4 regions of the Streptomyces sp. V1I1 genome follow, and region 4 is predicted to be linked to each of the others. Evidence: riboswitches for the same ligand, from Rfam matches in the RefSeq annotation. Region 4 holds a riboswitch; each other region holds the start of a gene.
The links. Region 4 has a riboswitch for cyclic di-AMP ahead of QFZ67_RS09520 (M23 family metallopeptidase). Riboswitches for the same ligand answer to the same signal wherever they lie in the genome.

Region 1: another riboswitch for cyclic di-AMP. It lies ahead of QFZ67_RS05400 (M23 family metallopeptidase); the one in region 4 lies ahead of QFZ67_RS09520 (M23 family metallopeptidase).
Region 2: another riboswitch for cyclic di-AMP. It lies ahead of QFZ67_RS20565 (M23 family metallopeptidase); the one in region 4 lies ahead of QFZ67_RS09520 (M23 family metallopeptidase).
Region 3: another riboswitch for cyclic di-AMP. It lies ahead of QFZ67_RS23095 (transglycosylase family protein); the one in region 4 lies ahead of QFZ67_RS09520 (M23 family metallopeptidase).

The regions. Positions count from the first base shown of each region.
Region 1 is NZ_JAUSZH010000001.1:1,081,687-1,085,027, reverse strand. It holds gene QFZ67_RS05405 (alpha-galactosidase) at 1-807, shown strand, start outside; cyclic di-AMP (ydaO/yuaA leader) riboswitch at 1,504-1,657, shown strand; gene QFZ67_RS05400 (M23 family metallopeptidase) at 1,662-2,624, shown strand; gene QFZ67_RS05395 (SGNH/GDSL hydrolase family protein) at 2,785-3,341, shown strand, end outside.
Region 2 is NZ_JAUSZH010000001.1:4,354,076-4,357,416, forward strand. It holds gene QFZ67_RS20560 (PP2C family protein-serine/threonine phosphatase) at 1-894, shown strand, start outside; cyclic di-AMP (ydaO/yuaA leader) riboswitch at 1,194-1,349, shown strand; gene QFZ67_RS20565 (M23 family metallopeptidase) at 1,361-2,425, shown strand; gene QFZ67_RS20570 (aldo/keto reductase) at 2,644-3,341, shown strand, end outside.
Region 3 is NZ_JAUSZH010000001.1:4,892,433-4,895,773, reverse strand. It holds gene eno (phosphopyruvate hydratase) at 1-232, opposite strand, end outside; gene QFZ67_RS23095 (transglycosylase family protein) at 543-1,214, opposite strand; cyclic di-AMP (ydaO/yuaA leader) riboswitch at 1,218-1,390, opposite strand; gene QFZ67_RS23090 (transglycosylase family protein) at 1,677-2,573, opposite strand; gene QFZ67_RS23085 (cytochrome P450) at 2,686-3,341, opposite strand, start outside.
Region 4 is NZ_JAUSZH010000001.1:1,972,152-1,975,492, forward strand. It holds gene QFZ67_RS09510 (HPr family phosphocarrier protein) at 1-252, shown strand, start outside; gene QFZ67_RS09515 (GntR family transcriptional regulator) at 401-1,078, opposite strand; partial or broken gene QFZ67_RS09520 (M23 family metallopeptidase) at 1,257-2,029, opposite strand; cyclic di-AMP (ydaO/yuaA leader) riboswitch at 2,042-2,206, opposite strand; gene QFZ67_RS09525 (M16 family metallopeptidase) at 2,436-3,341, opposite strand, start outside.

The DNA.
Region 1 (3,341 bases), 890 kb from region 4:
CAGGCCTATCTCTGGGAGCAGTTGGACACGCTGCTCAGCAGCGCGCCCATCGACTATGTGAAGTGGGACTTCAACCGCTGCTTCACGGACGCCGGCTGGCCCGGCGAGGAGTACCCGCAGAAGCTGTGGGTCGAGCATGTGCACGCGCTGTACGCACTCCTTGACCGGCTGCGGGCCGCGCATCCGTCCGTCGCCTTCGAGTCGTGCTCGGGCGGCGGCGGCCGGATCGACCTCGGCATCCTCTCCCGCACCGACCAGGTGTGGACCTCCGACAACACCGATCCGCTGGACCGCCTCGCCATCCAGCAGGGCTTCACCCAGCTGCACCCGGCTCGGGTCATGGCGGCCTGGGTCACCGACAGCCCCAACGTCCAGCTCAACGGCCGGTTCAGCACGCTCCGCTTCCGCTTCGTCAGCGCGATGGCCGGTGTTCTCGGGGTCGGCGGCGACCTCACCGAGTGGACCGATGAGGAACTCGCCGAGGCACGCGGCTGGGTGGACCTGTACAAGAAGATCAGGCCGCTGGTGCAGCACGGCGAGCTGCATCGGCTGCGGGCGCCCGAGGGCGGGCTGAGCGCCGTGCAGTACGTACGCGGCGACGAGAGCGTTGTCCTCGCCTGGCTCCAGGCACAGCACTACGGCGAGCAGCCGCCCAGGCTCAGGCTGCGCGGCCTCGACCCGGCAGCCGCCTACGAGTGCCTGGACACCGGCGCCGTACACCGGGGGGCCGTACTCCTGCACCACGGATTGCACCCCGGGCTCAAGGGCGACATGGACGCCACCGTGATCCGGCTGCGCCGCCGCTGATTCGACTCGCCGGGGCGCGGCTTACCTCCGTAGCCCGCTGCAACGAATTTCGGCGACTGCTCCGGCTCAAGCCTGCCGCGGATTTCGAGGAACCGATTTTCGCCTTCGGCGACACCGAATTCAGGATCTTCGTCCTGCACTCATCCCGCGCGCCGCGGGCACCTCCGGTTCGGCGCGATCGCGGCGTCCTTCGCTACGACGCCCCCGTGGCCTCCGCGGACCGGCTCCACCCTTCGGAGACCCCGTCGATCGTCGACGACGGCATTTTGTCCAGTTTTGCGGTAGAGGAGGGGGGCTAGTCGCCGAGCGGGGGTGGCGGTTCGCGGAAGAATTCCTGCGATGCTGGCAGGAATAGGGGGCAAGTGAGAGTGATCGGTCGATCGTCATTAAATGACGCTTCTGTCCGAATTGGCCCGTTCGGCATAACGTGCCCCGTATACAGGGGAGATGGGGTCCGGCCCGTGAGCAGGATCATATCCGTGACGGTGTGTGGTGGTCCGTCGGAGCCGAACTCCGTTGCCGGAAGGGTAGTTGAGATCCGGTCGAGATCCACATTTTACGGAGCGTAACCGGAATTCTGCGGCGATATCGCACGGATCATTGGCCCGGGAAAGTGATGGCTTGTACCCGCCCGTCCGTCTCGCTTACGTTCCCGTCAATCCGGACGGACCGCCTAATCCTGCCGCCGACCGGAATTCGAAAAATCCACCCACGCGTGGCAGGAGCGGGGGACCCAGGTAGTTCGCCATTCCGGAGTTCCGGACGGCTCGGGGTTAAGTCGCGCATTTGCGCGGCCGGGCATCTCCAGCCCGAACCCGACAGCTCACCTCGTAGGCGCCGGAGAGGAATGCGCCATGCCCGCAAAGGGTAAGCACCGCCGTCCCAAGACCAGCCCGATCACGCGCGGCTTCGTCGCCGCCGGCACGGGTGGCGCCGCCATCGCGCTTCCGCTGATGGGTGCCACCGGCGCCCACGCGGCGGGCAAGGCCGCTCCCGCCGTGGCGCCCGCTACGGCAGTGACCGCCGCCGCGGCCCCGGCGGCAGCCAAGCCGGCCGCCGTCCCCACCACGTACTCCGTCGTCTCCGGTGACTACCTGGCCAAGATCGCCAAGGAGCACGATGTGCGCGGCGGCTGGAAGAAGCTGTACGAGGACAACCGTGAGCAGGTCGGCGACAACCCGTCGCTGATCCACCCGGGCCTCAAGCTGACCCTCGGCGCGAAGTCGAAGGCGAAGGCTCCGGAGAAGGCGCAGCCGCGCCAGGAGAGCCAGGACCGGTCCGAGTCCAAGGCCGAGTCGAAGGCCGAGTCGAAGGCCAAGTCGAAGTCCAAGGGCTCCTCCGACTCCGGCTCGGACTCCTCCGCGCAGTCCTCCTCCGGCGACTCCGCGAGCGCCTCGCAGATCAGCAGCTCCGGCTTCACCGCCCCCGTCGACGGCGCGAACGTCACCACCCCCTACCGCATGACCGGCGCCATGTGGTCCAGCGGCTACCACACCGGTGTCGACTTCGCGGCCTCTTCCGGCACCACCGTCAAGGCCGTCGGCGCGGGCACCGTCGTCTCCGCCGGCTGGGGCGGCGCGTACGGCAACGAGGTCGTCATCCAGCACAGCGACGGCACCTACTCGCAGTACGCCCACCTCTCCTCGCTCGCCGTATCCGCCGGCCAGAGCGTGAGCGGCGGCCAGCAGATCGGCCTCTCCGGTTCCACCGGCAACTCCAGCGGCCCGCACCTGCACTTCGAGATCCGCACCGGCCCGAGCTACGGCTCGGACGTCGACCCGCTGGCGTACCTGCGCCAGTACGGCGTCTCCATCTGAGGCACAGACAGCACACCGTTCTCGACTCCCCCCGTCCGGCGGCGCGGGGGAGTCGGCGTATTCCGGGTTGGACGAAACTTGACCGGTGGCAAAGATCACCCCTCGTCAACCCTTCCTTACGGTCGCGTAGGTCACATCCGTAAGGGAAAGATGTGGCCTCGTGGCAGACGATTCGAGAACAGGGAAAAAGGGTGCATTCGGGTCGTACGCGGCTATCGGTGACAGCTTCACCGAAGGCGTCGGAGACCCGGGTCCGACCGGGATGTACGTCGGCTGGGCGGACCGGTTCGCGGTCCTGCTCGACGACCGGACGCCGGAGCACACCTTCAGGTACGCGAACCTCGCCGTACGCGGGCGTCTCCTCGACCAGATCGTCGAGGAGCAGGTGCCGAGGGCGAAGGAACTCGCCCCGGATCTGGTGACGTTCTGCGCCGGCGGCAACGACATCATCCGGCCTGGCACCGACCCCGACGACGTGGCCGAGCGCTTCGAGCGCGCCGTCGCCGACCTCACGAGCGCGATCGGCACGGTCATGGTGACCACCGGATTCGACACGCGCGGGGTGCCGGTGCTGCGCCATCTGCGCGGCAAGATCGCCACGTACACCGCGCATGTACGGGCCATTGCCGACCGCTACGACTGCCCCGTGCTCGACCTCTGGTCGCTCAAGTCGGTCCAGGACAGGCGGGCCTGGGACACCGACCGGCTGCATCTGTC
Region 2 (3,341 bases), 2.4 Mb from region 4:
TTCACCGTGCTCACCGTCGCCGGGCTCGCCCTGCTCATCAACCGCCTCGTAAGACTCAGCCGTGAGCGCCTCGCCTCCGCCCGGGTGATCGCCGAGGCCGCCCAGCGCGCCGTGCTGCCCGCCCCCGCAGCCCGGATCGCCGGGCTGCACATCGCCGCGCGGTACGAGGCGGCGCAGGCCGACGCCTTCATCGGCGGCGACCTCTTCGCCGTACAGGACACGCCCTTCGGGGTGCGGCTGGTGGTCGGAGACGTACGGGGCAAGGGGCTGGAGGCGGTCGAAACGGTGGCCGTGATCCTCGGGGCGTTCCGGGAGGCTGCCGAGCAGGAGGGTTCGCTCGAAGGGGTCGCCGCGCGTCTTGAGCGGGCGCTGGCGCGTGAGGGCACGCGGCGGGACGAACTGGACGCGGTCGAGGGGTTCACCACCGCCGTGCTCGCCGAGATCCCGCACGGCGAGGGCGTCTTGCGGGTAGTGAACCGGGGCCATCCGGAACCGCTGGTGCTGTACGCCGACGGGGACGTGGACATCCTGGAGCCGACCCAGGCCGCGCTGCCGCTCGGAATGGGCGAACTGGGGGCGTGGCCGGACCGGTCGGATGCGCATCCGCTGCCCCCCGGGGCCACGTTGCTCCTCTACACGGACGGTCTCTCCGAGGCGCGCGACGCGAGCGGCGTCTTCTACGACCCCGGCGAGCGGCTTGCGGGCCGGCTCTTTCCAGGGCCCGAGGAGCTGCTGGACGTGCTCGTCGACGACGTACGACGGCATACGCGCGGTGGGGCCACGGACGACATGGCGCTGCTGGCGGTCAGCCGCCCCACCGAGGGGCAGCCGGACCGCCGCAGGATCGTGCCGGTGGTCAGAGCCCTTGCAGGTTCGGAGCGCCGGAGCAAGTGAAGGCCCATCGCGCGGCGATGGGCCCGACGCAGGACGCGGCCACGTGCCCGACGCGTCCGACGCAGGACCCGGCACCGTGCGTAGTCGAAGCACACCCCTCCGCATAACATTTGAAGCACTGTCAGATGAAGGTCCTGGTCCGAGAGTAGATCAAGTCGCCCGACTCCGGCCGTTTGTGTCCTGGTAAGTCCCTGTCAAAGTCGTTAATGATCAGTCGGAACAGCTTGGAATACGACCCCGGAGTCTATTAACGTTCGATAACGCAGCGCGGTCGTCCCAGTCGTCGCTAGAGACGGCACCGTGCGCACGCGCCGAATCCCGCAAGGGAACCGGGGAACCACCAATTGGGGTGAATCGGGCACCTTTTGCCGCTCTTTCCGCGGTCGAGGCGCTCGTAGGAGACCTTCCTGCTCCGAACCCGTCAGCTAACCCGGTAGGCGAGAAGGAAGGAAAGGAGCACGCCTCCGTGGCGTCCAACAAGCCTGCCCCCGAAGCACCCTTCGGAACCCTGGAAACTGAATTCTTCGGCGACGAACCGGCGGAGCGGGCATGGGAGGAATGGAACCCCACCGAGGACTCCGTCCGTCCGGTGCGCGGCCGGCACCGCGTCATGAAGCAGCGCGGCGGGCTCGCCCGCAGCTCCACGGTGCTCGGCGTCGGCGTGATCGCCGCGGTAGGCGCGGGCGGCATGGCCACCGCGCAGGCGAAGCCGCCGGTCTCCATATCGCTCCCCGACTCGATCGCGGACAACCTGCCCGACGCCAAGTCCCTGCCGGGCGTGGGCTCCCTGATGTCCGACGACGCGTCGGACGCCGACGCGGGGAACGTGAACGCGGCCCCGCTCACGGCGATGAGCCTCGCCACGGACTCCGGCACCGAGGCCGGAGTCGACAGGGCGGCCGGCGCCGGTGAGGCGCTGCGCGCCCGCATTCTCCAGCAGGCCGAGCAGCAGCAGGCGGAGGCGGACGCCGAGGCGAAGGCGGCCGCGGAGAAGCTCGCGGCCGAGAAGGCCGCGGCGGAGGCCGCGAAGCAGCAGACCGCGGCGGAGGCCAAGGCCGAGGCCGAGAAGCTCGCGGCCGAGAAGGCCGCGGCGGCCAAGGCGGAGGCCGAGCGGCTGGCCCAGCTCGCGAAAAGCTACGCCCTGCCCACCTCCTCGTACACGATCACCTCCACGTTCGGCGAGTCCGGCTCCATGTGGTCCTCGGGCTACCACACCGGCCTGGACTTCGCGGCTCCGACGGGCACGCCGATCAAGGCGGTGCACAGCGGCACCGTCAAGTCGGCGGGCTGGTCCGGCTCTTACGGCTACCGCACGGTGCTGGAGCTCGAAGACGGCACGGAGGTCTGGTACGCCCACCAGTCCTCGATCTCGGTCAGCGCCGGCCAGAAGGTGACGACGGGCGAGACGATCGGCCGCGTCGGCGCGACGGGCAATGTGACGGGCCCGCACCTGCACCTGGAGGTCCACACGCCGGGCGGGTCGGGGCTCGACCCGATGGCATGGCTGCGTGGCAAGGGTCTCAGCATCTGATCGTGCGCCACAGTCCCCGGCAGCTCTGGCGCACACCCCCCGACGCCAGAGCTGCCGGTACAGCGCGTAGACCGTAGACCGGAAGAGCGCGTAGACCGGAAGAGCGCGTGGACCGGAAGAGCGCGTGGACCGGAAGAGCGCGTGGACCGGAAGAGCGCGTGGACCGGAAGAGCGCGTGGACCGGAATAGCGCGCGCCACCACGGTCGTTGATCAACCCATGACTTCTCTTCGGACCCTCGGTTCGTCCGACATCGCCGTCTCCCCGCTCGCCCTCGGCGGCAATGTCTTCGGCTGGACCGCCGACCAGGCGCAGTCCTTCGCCGTGCTCGACGCGTACGCCGCCGTCGGCGGCAACTTCGTCGACACTGCCGACGCGTACTCCTCCTGGGCGCCGGGCCACGAGGGCGGCGAGTCCGAGACCGTCATCGGCAACTGGCTCGCCGCGCGCGGCAACCGTTCCGACGTCGTCGTCGCGACCAAGGTCGGCGCGCACCCTCAGTACCGGGGGCTCTCCGCCACTACCATCAGGGCCGCGGCCGAGGAATCCCTGAAGCGGCTGCGTACCGACTACATCGACCTGTACTACACGCACTTCGACGACCCGAGGGTCCCCGTCGAGGAGATCATCACCGCCCTCGACCAGCTGGTGCAGGACGGCAAGGTCCGTGCCATCGCCGCCTCCAACCTCAGCGCCGAGCGGCTCCAGGCGTCCCTGGACTTCTCGGAGCGCGAGGGGCTCGCCCGTTATGTCGCGCTGCAACCGCACTACAACCTCGTCTCCCGCGACACGTACGAAGGCGGGCTGCGGGACACCGCCGCCCGTGCCGGGCTCGCCGCCGTCCCCTACTCCGCGCTCGCCTCCGGCTTCCTCACCGGCAAGTACCGGCCGGGTGTGCCGGTGGACAGCGCACGGGC
Region 3 (3,341 bases), 2.9 Mb from region 4:
CCGGGCCGATCTGCTCGATGACGGCGAGGACGGCCCTCTCGACGCCCTTGCCCTGGTAGCGGTTCTGGTCACCGTCGCGGAGCTCAAGAGCCTCGAACGCACCGGTGGAGGCGCCGGACGGAACAGCAGCACGACCCGTGCTGCCGTCGTCGAGGCCAACCTCGACCTCGACCGTGGGGTTGCCTCGGGAGTCCAGGATTTCCCGGGCTACGACGACGTCGATGGACGGCACGAGCATCTCCTTCTGGGATGTGACGCTAAATGTGACGCAAGCAGTGGGACTCAAGCAGTGCGGGGCAGTGCAGGGGTCTCCTTGGCCTTGCGACAAGAGCCTAACCGGCTCCGGGGCATCGGTCGGCCGGTGCCCGCCCGCTGGGACGGAAAAGGGCATGAACAGGCAGTGACAAGGCAGAACCCCGGCCCGGCGCGTACGGGGGATGGCGCGCCGGACCGGGGTGGTCTGGGGCCCGGGGGGTCAGCTCGGGCGGAGCCGGGTCGGCCGACTCGGGGGAACCGGGTCAGCCGACTCGGGCGGAGCGGGGTCAGCTCAGGTGGAGCTGCTGGCCCGGGTAGATGACGTCCGCGTCGTCGATGATGTCCTTGTTCAGGTCGAACAGCTTCTGCCAGCCGCCCTTGACCTTCTCGGTCTCGGCGATCTTGCCGAGGGTGTCGCCGGCCTTGACCTTGTACTCGCCGTCGCCCTTCTTGAAGCCCTTGGCCTTCGCGTCGGGCTTCGCCGGGGCGGCGGGGCGCTCGGAGCGGGTGGTGGGAACCTCGGCACGCTTCGGCTGCGCCGGCTGCGTGGTGCCGGCGTCGGCGGCGCCGTCGTTCGCGGCGTTGGACAGGTTGACGCCGCAGTTCGGCCACGCGCCCTTGCCCTGGCCGGCCAGGACCTTCTCGGCGACCGCTATCTGCTGGGACTTGGAGGCCTGGTCGGCGCTCGCGGCGTACTGCGTGCCGCCGTACGCGGCCCAGGTGGAGGGCGAGAACTGCAGGCCGCCGTAGTAGCCGTTGCCGGTGTTGATGGACCAGTTGCCGCCGGACTCGCACTGGGCGACCTGGTCCCACTCGGAGGTGGTCGCGGCGGACGCCGAGGTGGCGCCGAGGAGCGGGGCGGCGACGGCCGCACCGGTGACGCCGGCGATGGCGGCGAAACGCGTAGTCCGATTGAAAACGTTCGGGCGACGGTGCTTGCCCTTGCTGGAGAACAGCATGGAACATCTCCTCACCGACGCCTACGAGGTGAGCTGTCGGGTTCGGGCCAAGTGAGTTGCCCGGCCGCGCGTCCTGCGCGCGGCTTCACCCCAAGCCGGTTGGAGCCGTCGTTCTCAACGGCCGGGGCCGGCGCTTACCTTGGGTCCCCCGCTCCTGCCTTCGGCGCTCTGCGCGACGACTCTCCCCCCGACCGTCGGCAGGATTCGGCGTGACGGTCAGCGGTGCCCGCGGTGGCGAGCGGTCAGACCGTAAACACACCTCTCCCCGATGTTCAAAGGTGAACATCGGGGAGAAATCGCCCATCTCGCCGCCCCAGTCACTCCCGTTTCCGCAGGTGAAGGGCGGAATGAGTGGTTCCGCCGGGCAAGTCACGGCAGTTGGGACAAAGAGACCCTTGTCTCACTTGCACAGACTCGGACATAAGCCCGCGAAACTGACCTCGAACTGGCGGCGAATTACCCCTACTTCACGCCCAGATCGAGGCTCTGGCCAGGAAGAATGAGGTCGGGGTCGGCGCCGACGGTCTGCTGGTTCGCCTCATAGAGCGCGGTCCAGCCGCCGGAGAGCTTCTGCTCGTCGGCGATGACCCACAGACTGTCGCCCGGCCGGACGGTGTACTCACCGGGCGCGGCGTCCGCATTGCCCGTCTCGCCCGCCTCATCCGGGTTGCCCGCATTGTCGCGTGCCGAACCGTCACCTCGCGAGGCATGGCGGCCCGCTTCGCGCTCATTGTCCGTATTGCCCGGCTCGGTCTGCTCCGGGGCGGCCTCGCCGCGGTGCTTGCCGCTGCCGCTGTCGGCGCCGAGCGACGCGTCCGAGCCCGCCGACTCGTCGGGCTCGGCCGACCCGGCAGGGCCCGCGGTCGGCTCGGCAGACGCCGCCGTGGTGGGCTCGGCGGAGGGGTTCGTGGGTATGAGCGACTCGACCGGGGCGCTCTGCCCGGGCGACGGCACGATGCCCGGGTCGACGCCGGTCGCGGCGCCGTCGTTCTTCAGGCCGGCGAGTTCCGCGCAGCCGGGCCACGCCGCGGGGCCCTGCGCGTCGAGGACCTTCTCGGCGACCGCTATCTGCTGCGAGCGGCTGGCGAGGTCGGCGCGGGCCGCGTAGTCCGTACCGCCGAAGTCCTGCCAGGTCTCCTGCGAGAACTGAAGCCCGCCGTAGTGCCCGTTGCCGAGGTCGGCGCTCCACATGCCGCCGCTCTCGCACTCCGCGACGCGGTCCCACACGGAGGCGTCGGCGGCGGAGGCCGAACCGGCGCCGAGAAGGGGGATGGCGATGGCCGATCCCGTCACCCCTGCCGCGACAACAAGGGCAGGAGCCTGACGAGGTCGGCGGTGTCGCCCGTTCCCGGAACGCATGCGGTTGCCTTTCACGTGACTGGTGAGACGACGGTGAACGTAGCCGCATTCGAACGCGAGTCACAAGTCGATGCAGCGGAGATCACGTGAAAGTCACAGTCTTGACAATGCGTCAGATCTGTCGAGCGGTGAACTCAACCGGCAGGGTGCGCAATCCGCGCATAATGAGACCCCCACGCCACCGCAAATCGGCCGGATCGCCCGCAAGCCGCAAGTCCGGCATTCTCCTGAGCAGCGTGGCGAGCGCGGTCTGCCCCTCAAGACGCGCGAGGGGCGCGCCGAGGCAGTAGTGGATGCCGTGCCCGTACCCGAGATGCTGATTGTCGCGCCGGGACAGATCGAGGCTGTCCGGGTCGGCGAACCGCTCCGGGTCCCGGTCGGCGGCCGCGAGTACGACGAGTACGGGATCGCCCGCCGCGATCCGCTGCCCGCCCACGACGAGCGCGTCGGTGGCGAACCGCCAGGTGGCGAGTTCCACGGGCCCGTCGTAGCGCAGGAGTTCTTCGACACCGGCGGCCAGCAGCTCGGTCTCACCGGCGGCGAGGGACGTCTGGAGCCGCTCCCGCTGTTCCGGATGGCGAAGCAGGGCATATACCCCATTGCCGATCAAGTTCACGGTAGTTTCAAAACCCGCGAAGAGAAGGATGAAGGCCATGGCAGCGGCCTCGTTCTCGGTGAGGTGCTCGCCGTGGTCGCTGGCCCGGATCAGCCCCGAGATCAGGTCGTCCCCGGGCTCCTCCCGCTTTCGGTGGATCAGCTCCGCGAGAT
Region 4 (3,341 bases):
GCCGAGGGCCTTCACGCCCGCCCCGCTTCCATCTTCGTCCGTGCCGCCACGGCCGCCGGCGTCCCGTTGACGATCGCCAAGGCTGACGGCAACCCGGTCAATGCCGCCTCCATGCTCGCGGTGCTCGGCCTGGGCGCTCATGGCGGCGAGGAGATCGTGCTCGCTTCCGACGCGGACGGCGCCGACGCCGCCCTGGACCGTCTGGCCAAGCTGGTCGCCGAGGGGCTCGAAGAGCTTCCCGAGACCGTCTGAACCTGCCAGTCGAATTGCTCGACGACGGAGCCACGGCATCCCGAATTCGGGAGACCGTGGCTCCACTTTTTCGCGGTCCGGGCACCATGAATTCGGGCAGCATAAAAGCCGCCCCGCGAATATCTTCTCTTTGTATACGGTGCGGCTGTTAATTGCGGGCGCTCGCGGTGTTTACGGCATGTTGCGAAGTCCTCACCCGCTCGGGACGGCGCAGCCGGTGCGCGGCCGTGGCCCGCTCCGCGTGCAGGGCGGTCAGCGCCCGCGCCCGTTCCACATCGCCGCGCGCCACGGCGTCCACGATCGCGCCGTGCTCGGCCCAGGACTCGATGGGCTTGGCGGGCTGGTCGACGGCGTACATCCAGGTGATCTTGTGCCGCAGCTGGGTGAGCAGGGCGGTCAGGCCGGGGCTGCCGGAGGCCTGGGCGAGCGTCTCGTGGAACCAGCCGCCCAGCGAGCGCAGATCCTCGCCCTGGCCGCGGCGGGCCCGCTCCTGCCCCAGTCTGACCAGACCGCGCAGGACTTTGAGGTGGGCTTCCGTACGGCGCTGGGCGGCCCGAGCAGCGCCCAGCGGCTCCAGCAGCATCCGGACCTCCAGCAGGTCGGCCGCCTCCTGCTCGGTGGGCTCGGCTACGCAGGCGCCGGCGTGGCGGCGGGTGGTGACGAAGCCCTCGGACTCCAGCGTGCGCAGGGCCTCGCGCACGGGGACCCGGGAGACGCCGTAGCGGCGCGCCAGCTGCTCCTCAGTGAGCCGGCTGCCGCGCTCGAATACACCGGAGACGATGTCGTCGCGGATCGCCGTGCATACCGAGTGCGCGGGAATGCGCATGACCGAACCTCCGCTTTAATCCGCGCGAAACGCAGCCGATTGACGCCTGTTCGGTGACTCTATTGCAGTGAGCCGGATTTTCCGATGGCACCTGGAAATTCATGGATATCTTTTGGCCAGAGGACCGAACGCCGAAGGCCCCGGCGGCGGCCGGGGCCTTCGTCCGCTCGGGTGTCGCTCAGACGCCGACGCCGTGCGCGCGCAGGTACGCGACCGGGTTGATGTCGGAGCCGTACTCCGCGCTGGTGCGGGCCTCGAAGTGGAGGTGCGCCCCAGTGTGGTGTTGCCGGTCGCTCCGGAGAGGCCGATCCGCTGGCCAGGGGTGACGCTCTGACCCACCGAGACGCTGATCGACGAGAGATGGCCGTACTGCGTGTACGAGCCGTCGTTCATCTTGATCACGACGTTGTTGCCGTATGCGCCGCCCCAGCCGGCCTCGACGACGGTGCCGGAGCCGACCGCGTGCACGGTGGTACCGGACGCCGCGTGGAAGTCGATGCCTGTGTGGCTGCCGGAAGACCAGATGGCGCCGCCGGTCTTGTAGCCGGTGGAGACGTACGAGCCGGAGATCGGCGAGACGAAGGAGTTGAGGCGCTTGCGCTCGGCCTCGCGGGCGGCGCGCTCCTTGGCCTCGCGGGCAGCCTTGGCGCGGGCCTCGGCCTTGCGCTTGGCCTCAGCCTCGGCCTTCGCCTTGGCGGCGGCCTCGGCGGCCTCCTGCTTCTGGGCGGCGGCCTGGTCGGCGATCTGGTCGGCGAGCGAGTCGGCGGCCACGATCTGAGTCAGGCCGGTGTCCTCGACCGCGGTGGCACCGGGCTCGGCGGCGAGCGCCGGGGAAGCGAGGGTTCCGATGACGCCGGTGGTGGCAAGGGCCGCGACGCCCGCCATGCTCGCGCTCTTGCGCGTCAGGCGGCTCGGGGCACGGTGCTTCCCGGTGGCACGGGTGAACGCCATGTAGTGGCTGATCCTTTCCTTCCTTCTCGCCTACCGGGTTAGCTGACGGGTTCGGAGCAGGAAGGTCTCCTACGGGCCCCTCCGCACGGGTGCGAAGGCGTCCGATTCACCCCAGGGACTGAGTGGGTCCCCGGCTCCCCAGGCTCGCGCCTGACGGGGACTCGGCGATGACTGTCCGATGCCGCGGGTGCGGCGGGCAACTGGCGGACAGCCGGACCGACGCTAGGCGGGGCATCTTTCATTCACCAAACAGACAGGCCCTTTTGTAGTGCATGCCACAGGGCAGACAGGCAGCCTCTCCAACAAACCGGGCATAAGACAGAACCCCGGCGTCGCTTTGGAGGCCGGGGTTCCGCTTGTCTGTTTTAAGTTGCTTGCCAGGTATGACCGATCGTCTTGCGGTCAATCAGCCCGTGACAACGGTCACTTCACCGATGCCCAGTGCCCTGACCGGCTCCTCGATCTGCGAGGGGTCGCCGACGAGCACCGTGACAAGCCGGTCCACGGGGAAGGCGTTGACGGCCGCGGCCGTCGCCTCCACGGTGCCGGTCTCGGCCAGCCTTACGTACAACTGCGCCTGGTAGTCGTCCGGGAGGGACTGCTCGACCTGATCGGCTAGCGTGCCCGCGACGGACGCCGCCGTCTCGAACTTCAGCGGGGCGACGCCCACCAGGTTCTGCACGGCGACATCCCGCTCGGCGTCGGTGAGCCCCTCGGCCGCCAGCGTACGCAGCACCTTCCAGAGGTCCTCCAGCGCCGGTCCGGTGTTGGGGGTGTCCACCGAGCCGCTGATGGCGAGCATCGCGGCGCCCGACCCGTCGGGGGCGGACCGCAGCACCTGGCCGAAGGCCCGTACGCCGTAGGTGTAGCCCTTCTCCTCGCGCAGCACGCGGTCCAGACGGGAGGTGAGGGTGCCGCCCAGGCAGTACGCGCCGAGCACCTGCGCGGGCCAGACGCGGTCGTGCCGGTCCGCCCCGATGCGGCCGATCAGCAGCTGCGTCTGCACGGCGCCCGGCCGGTCCACGATGACCACGCGGCCCGTGTCGTCGGCCGTGATCGGCGGTACGGGACGGGGCGTGGCACTGTCGCCCTTCCAGGTGCCGAGGGTGTCCGCCAGCACGGCGTCCAGGTCCACCCCGGTGAGGTCGCCGACGATCACCGCGGTGGCCGTGGCGGGCCGCACATGCGCCTCGTAGAAGCCCCGCACGGCCGCGGAGTCGATCCGGGCCACGGTCTCCTCCGTGCCCTGACGGGGGCGCGACATGCGCAGGGAGGCCGGAAAGAGCTGCTTGGAGAGCTCCTTGGCGGCACG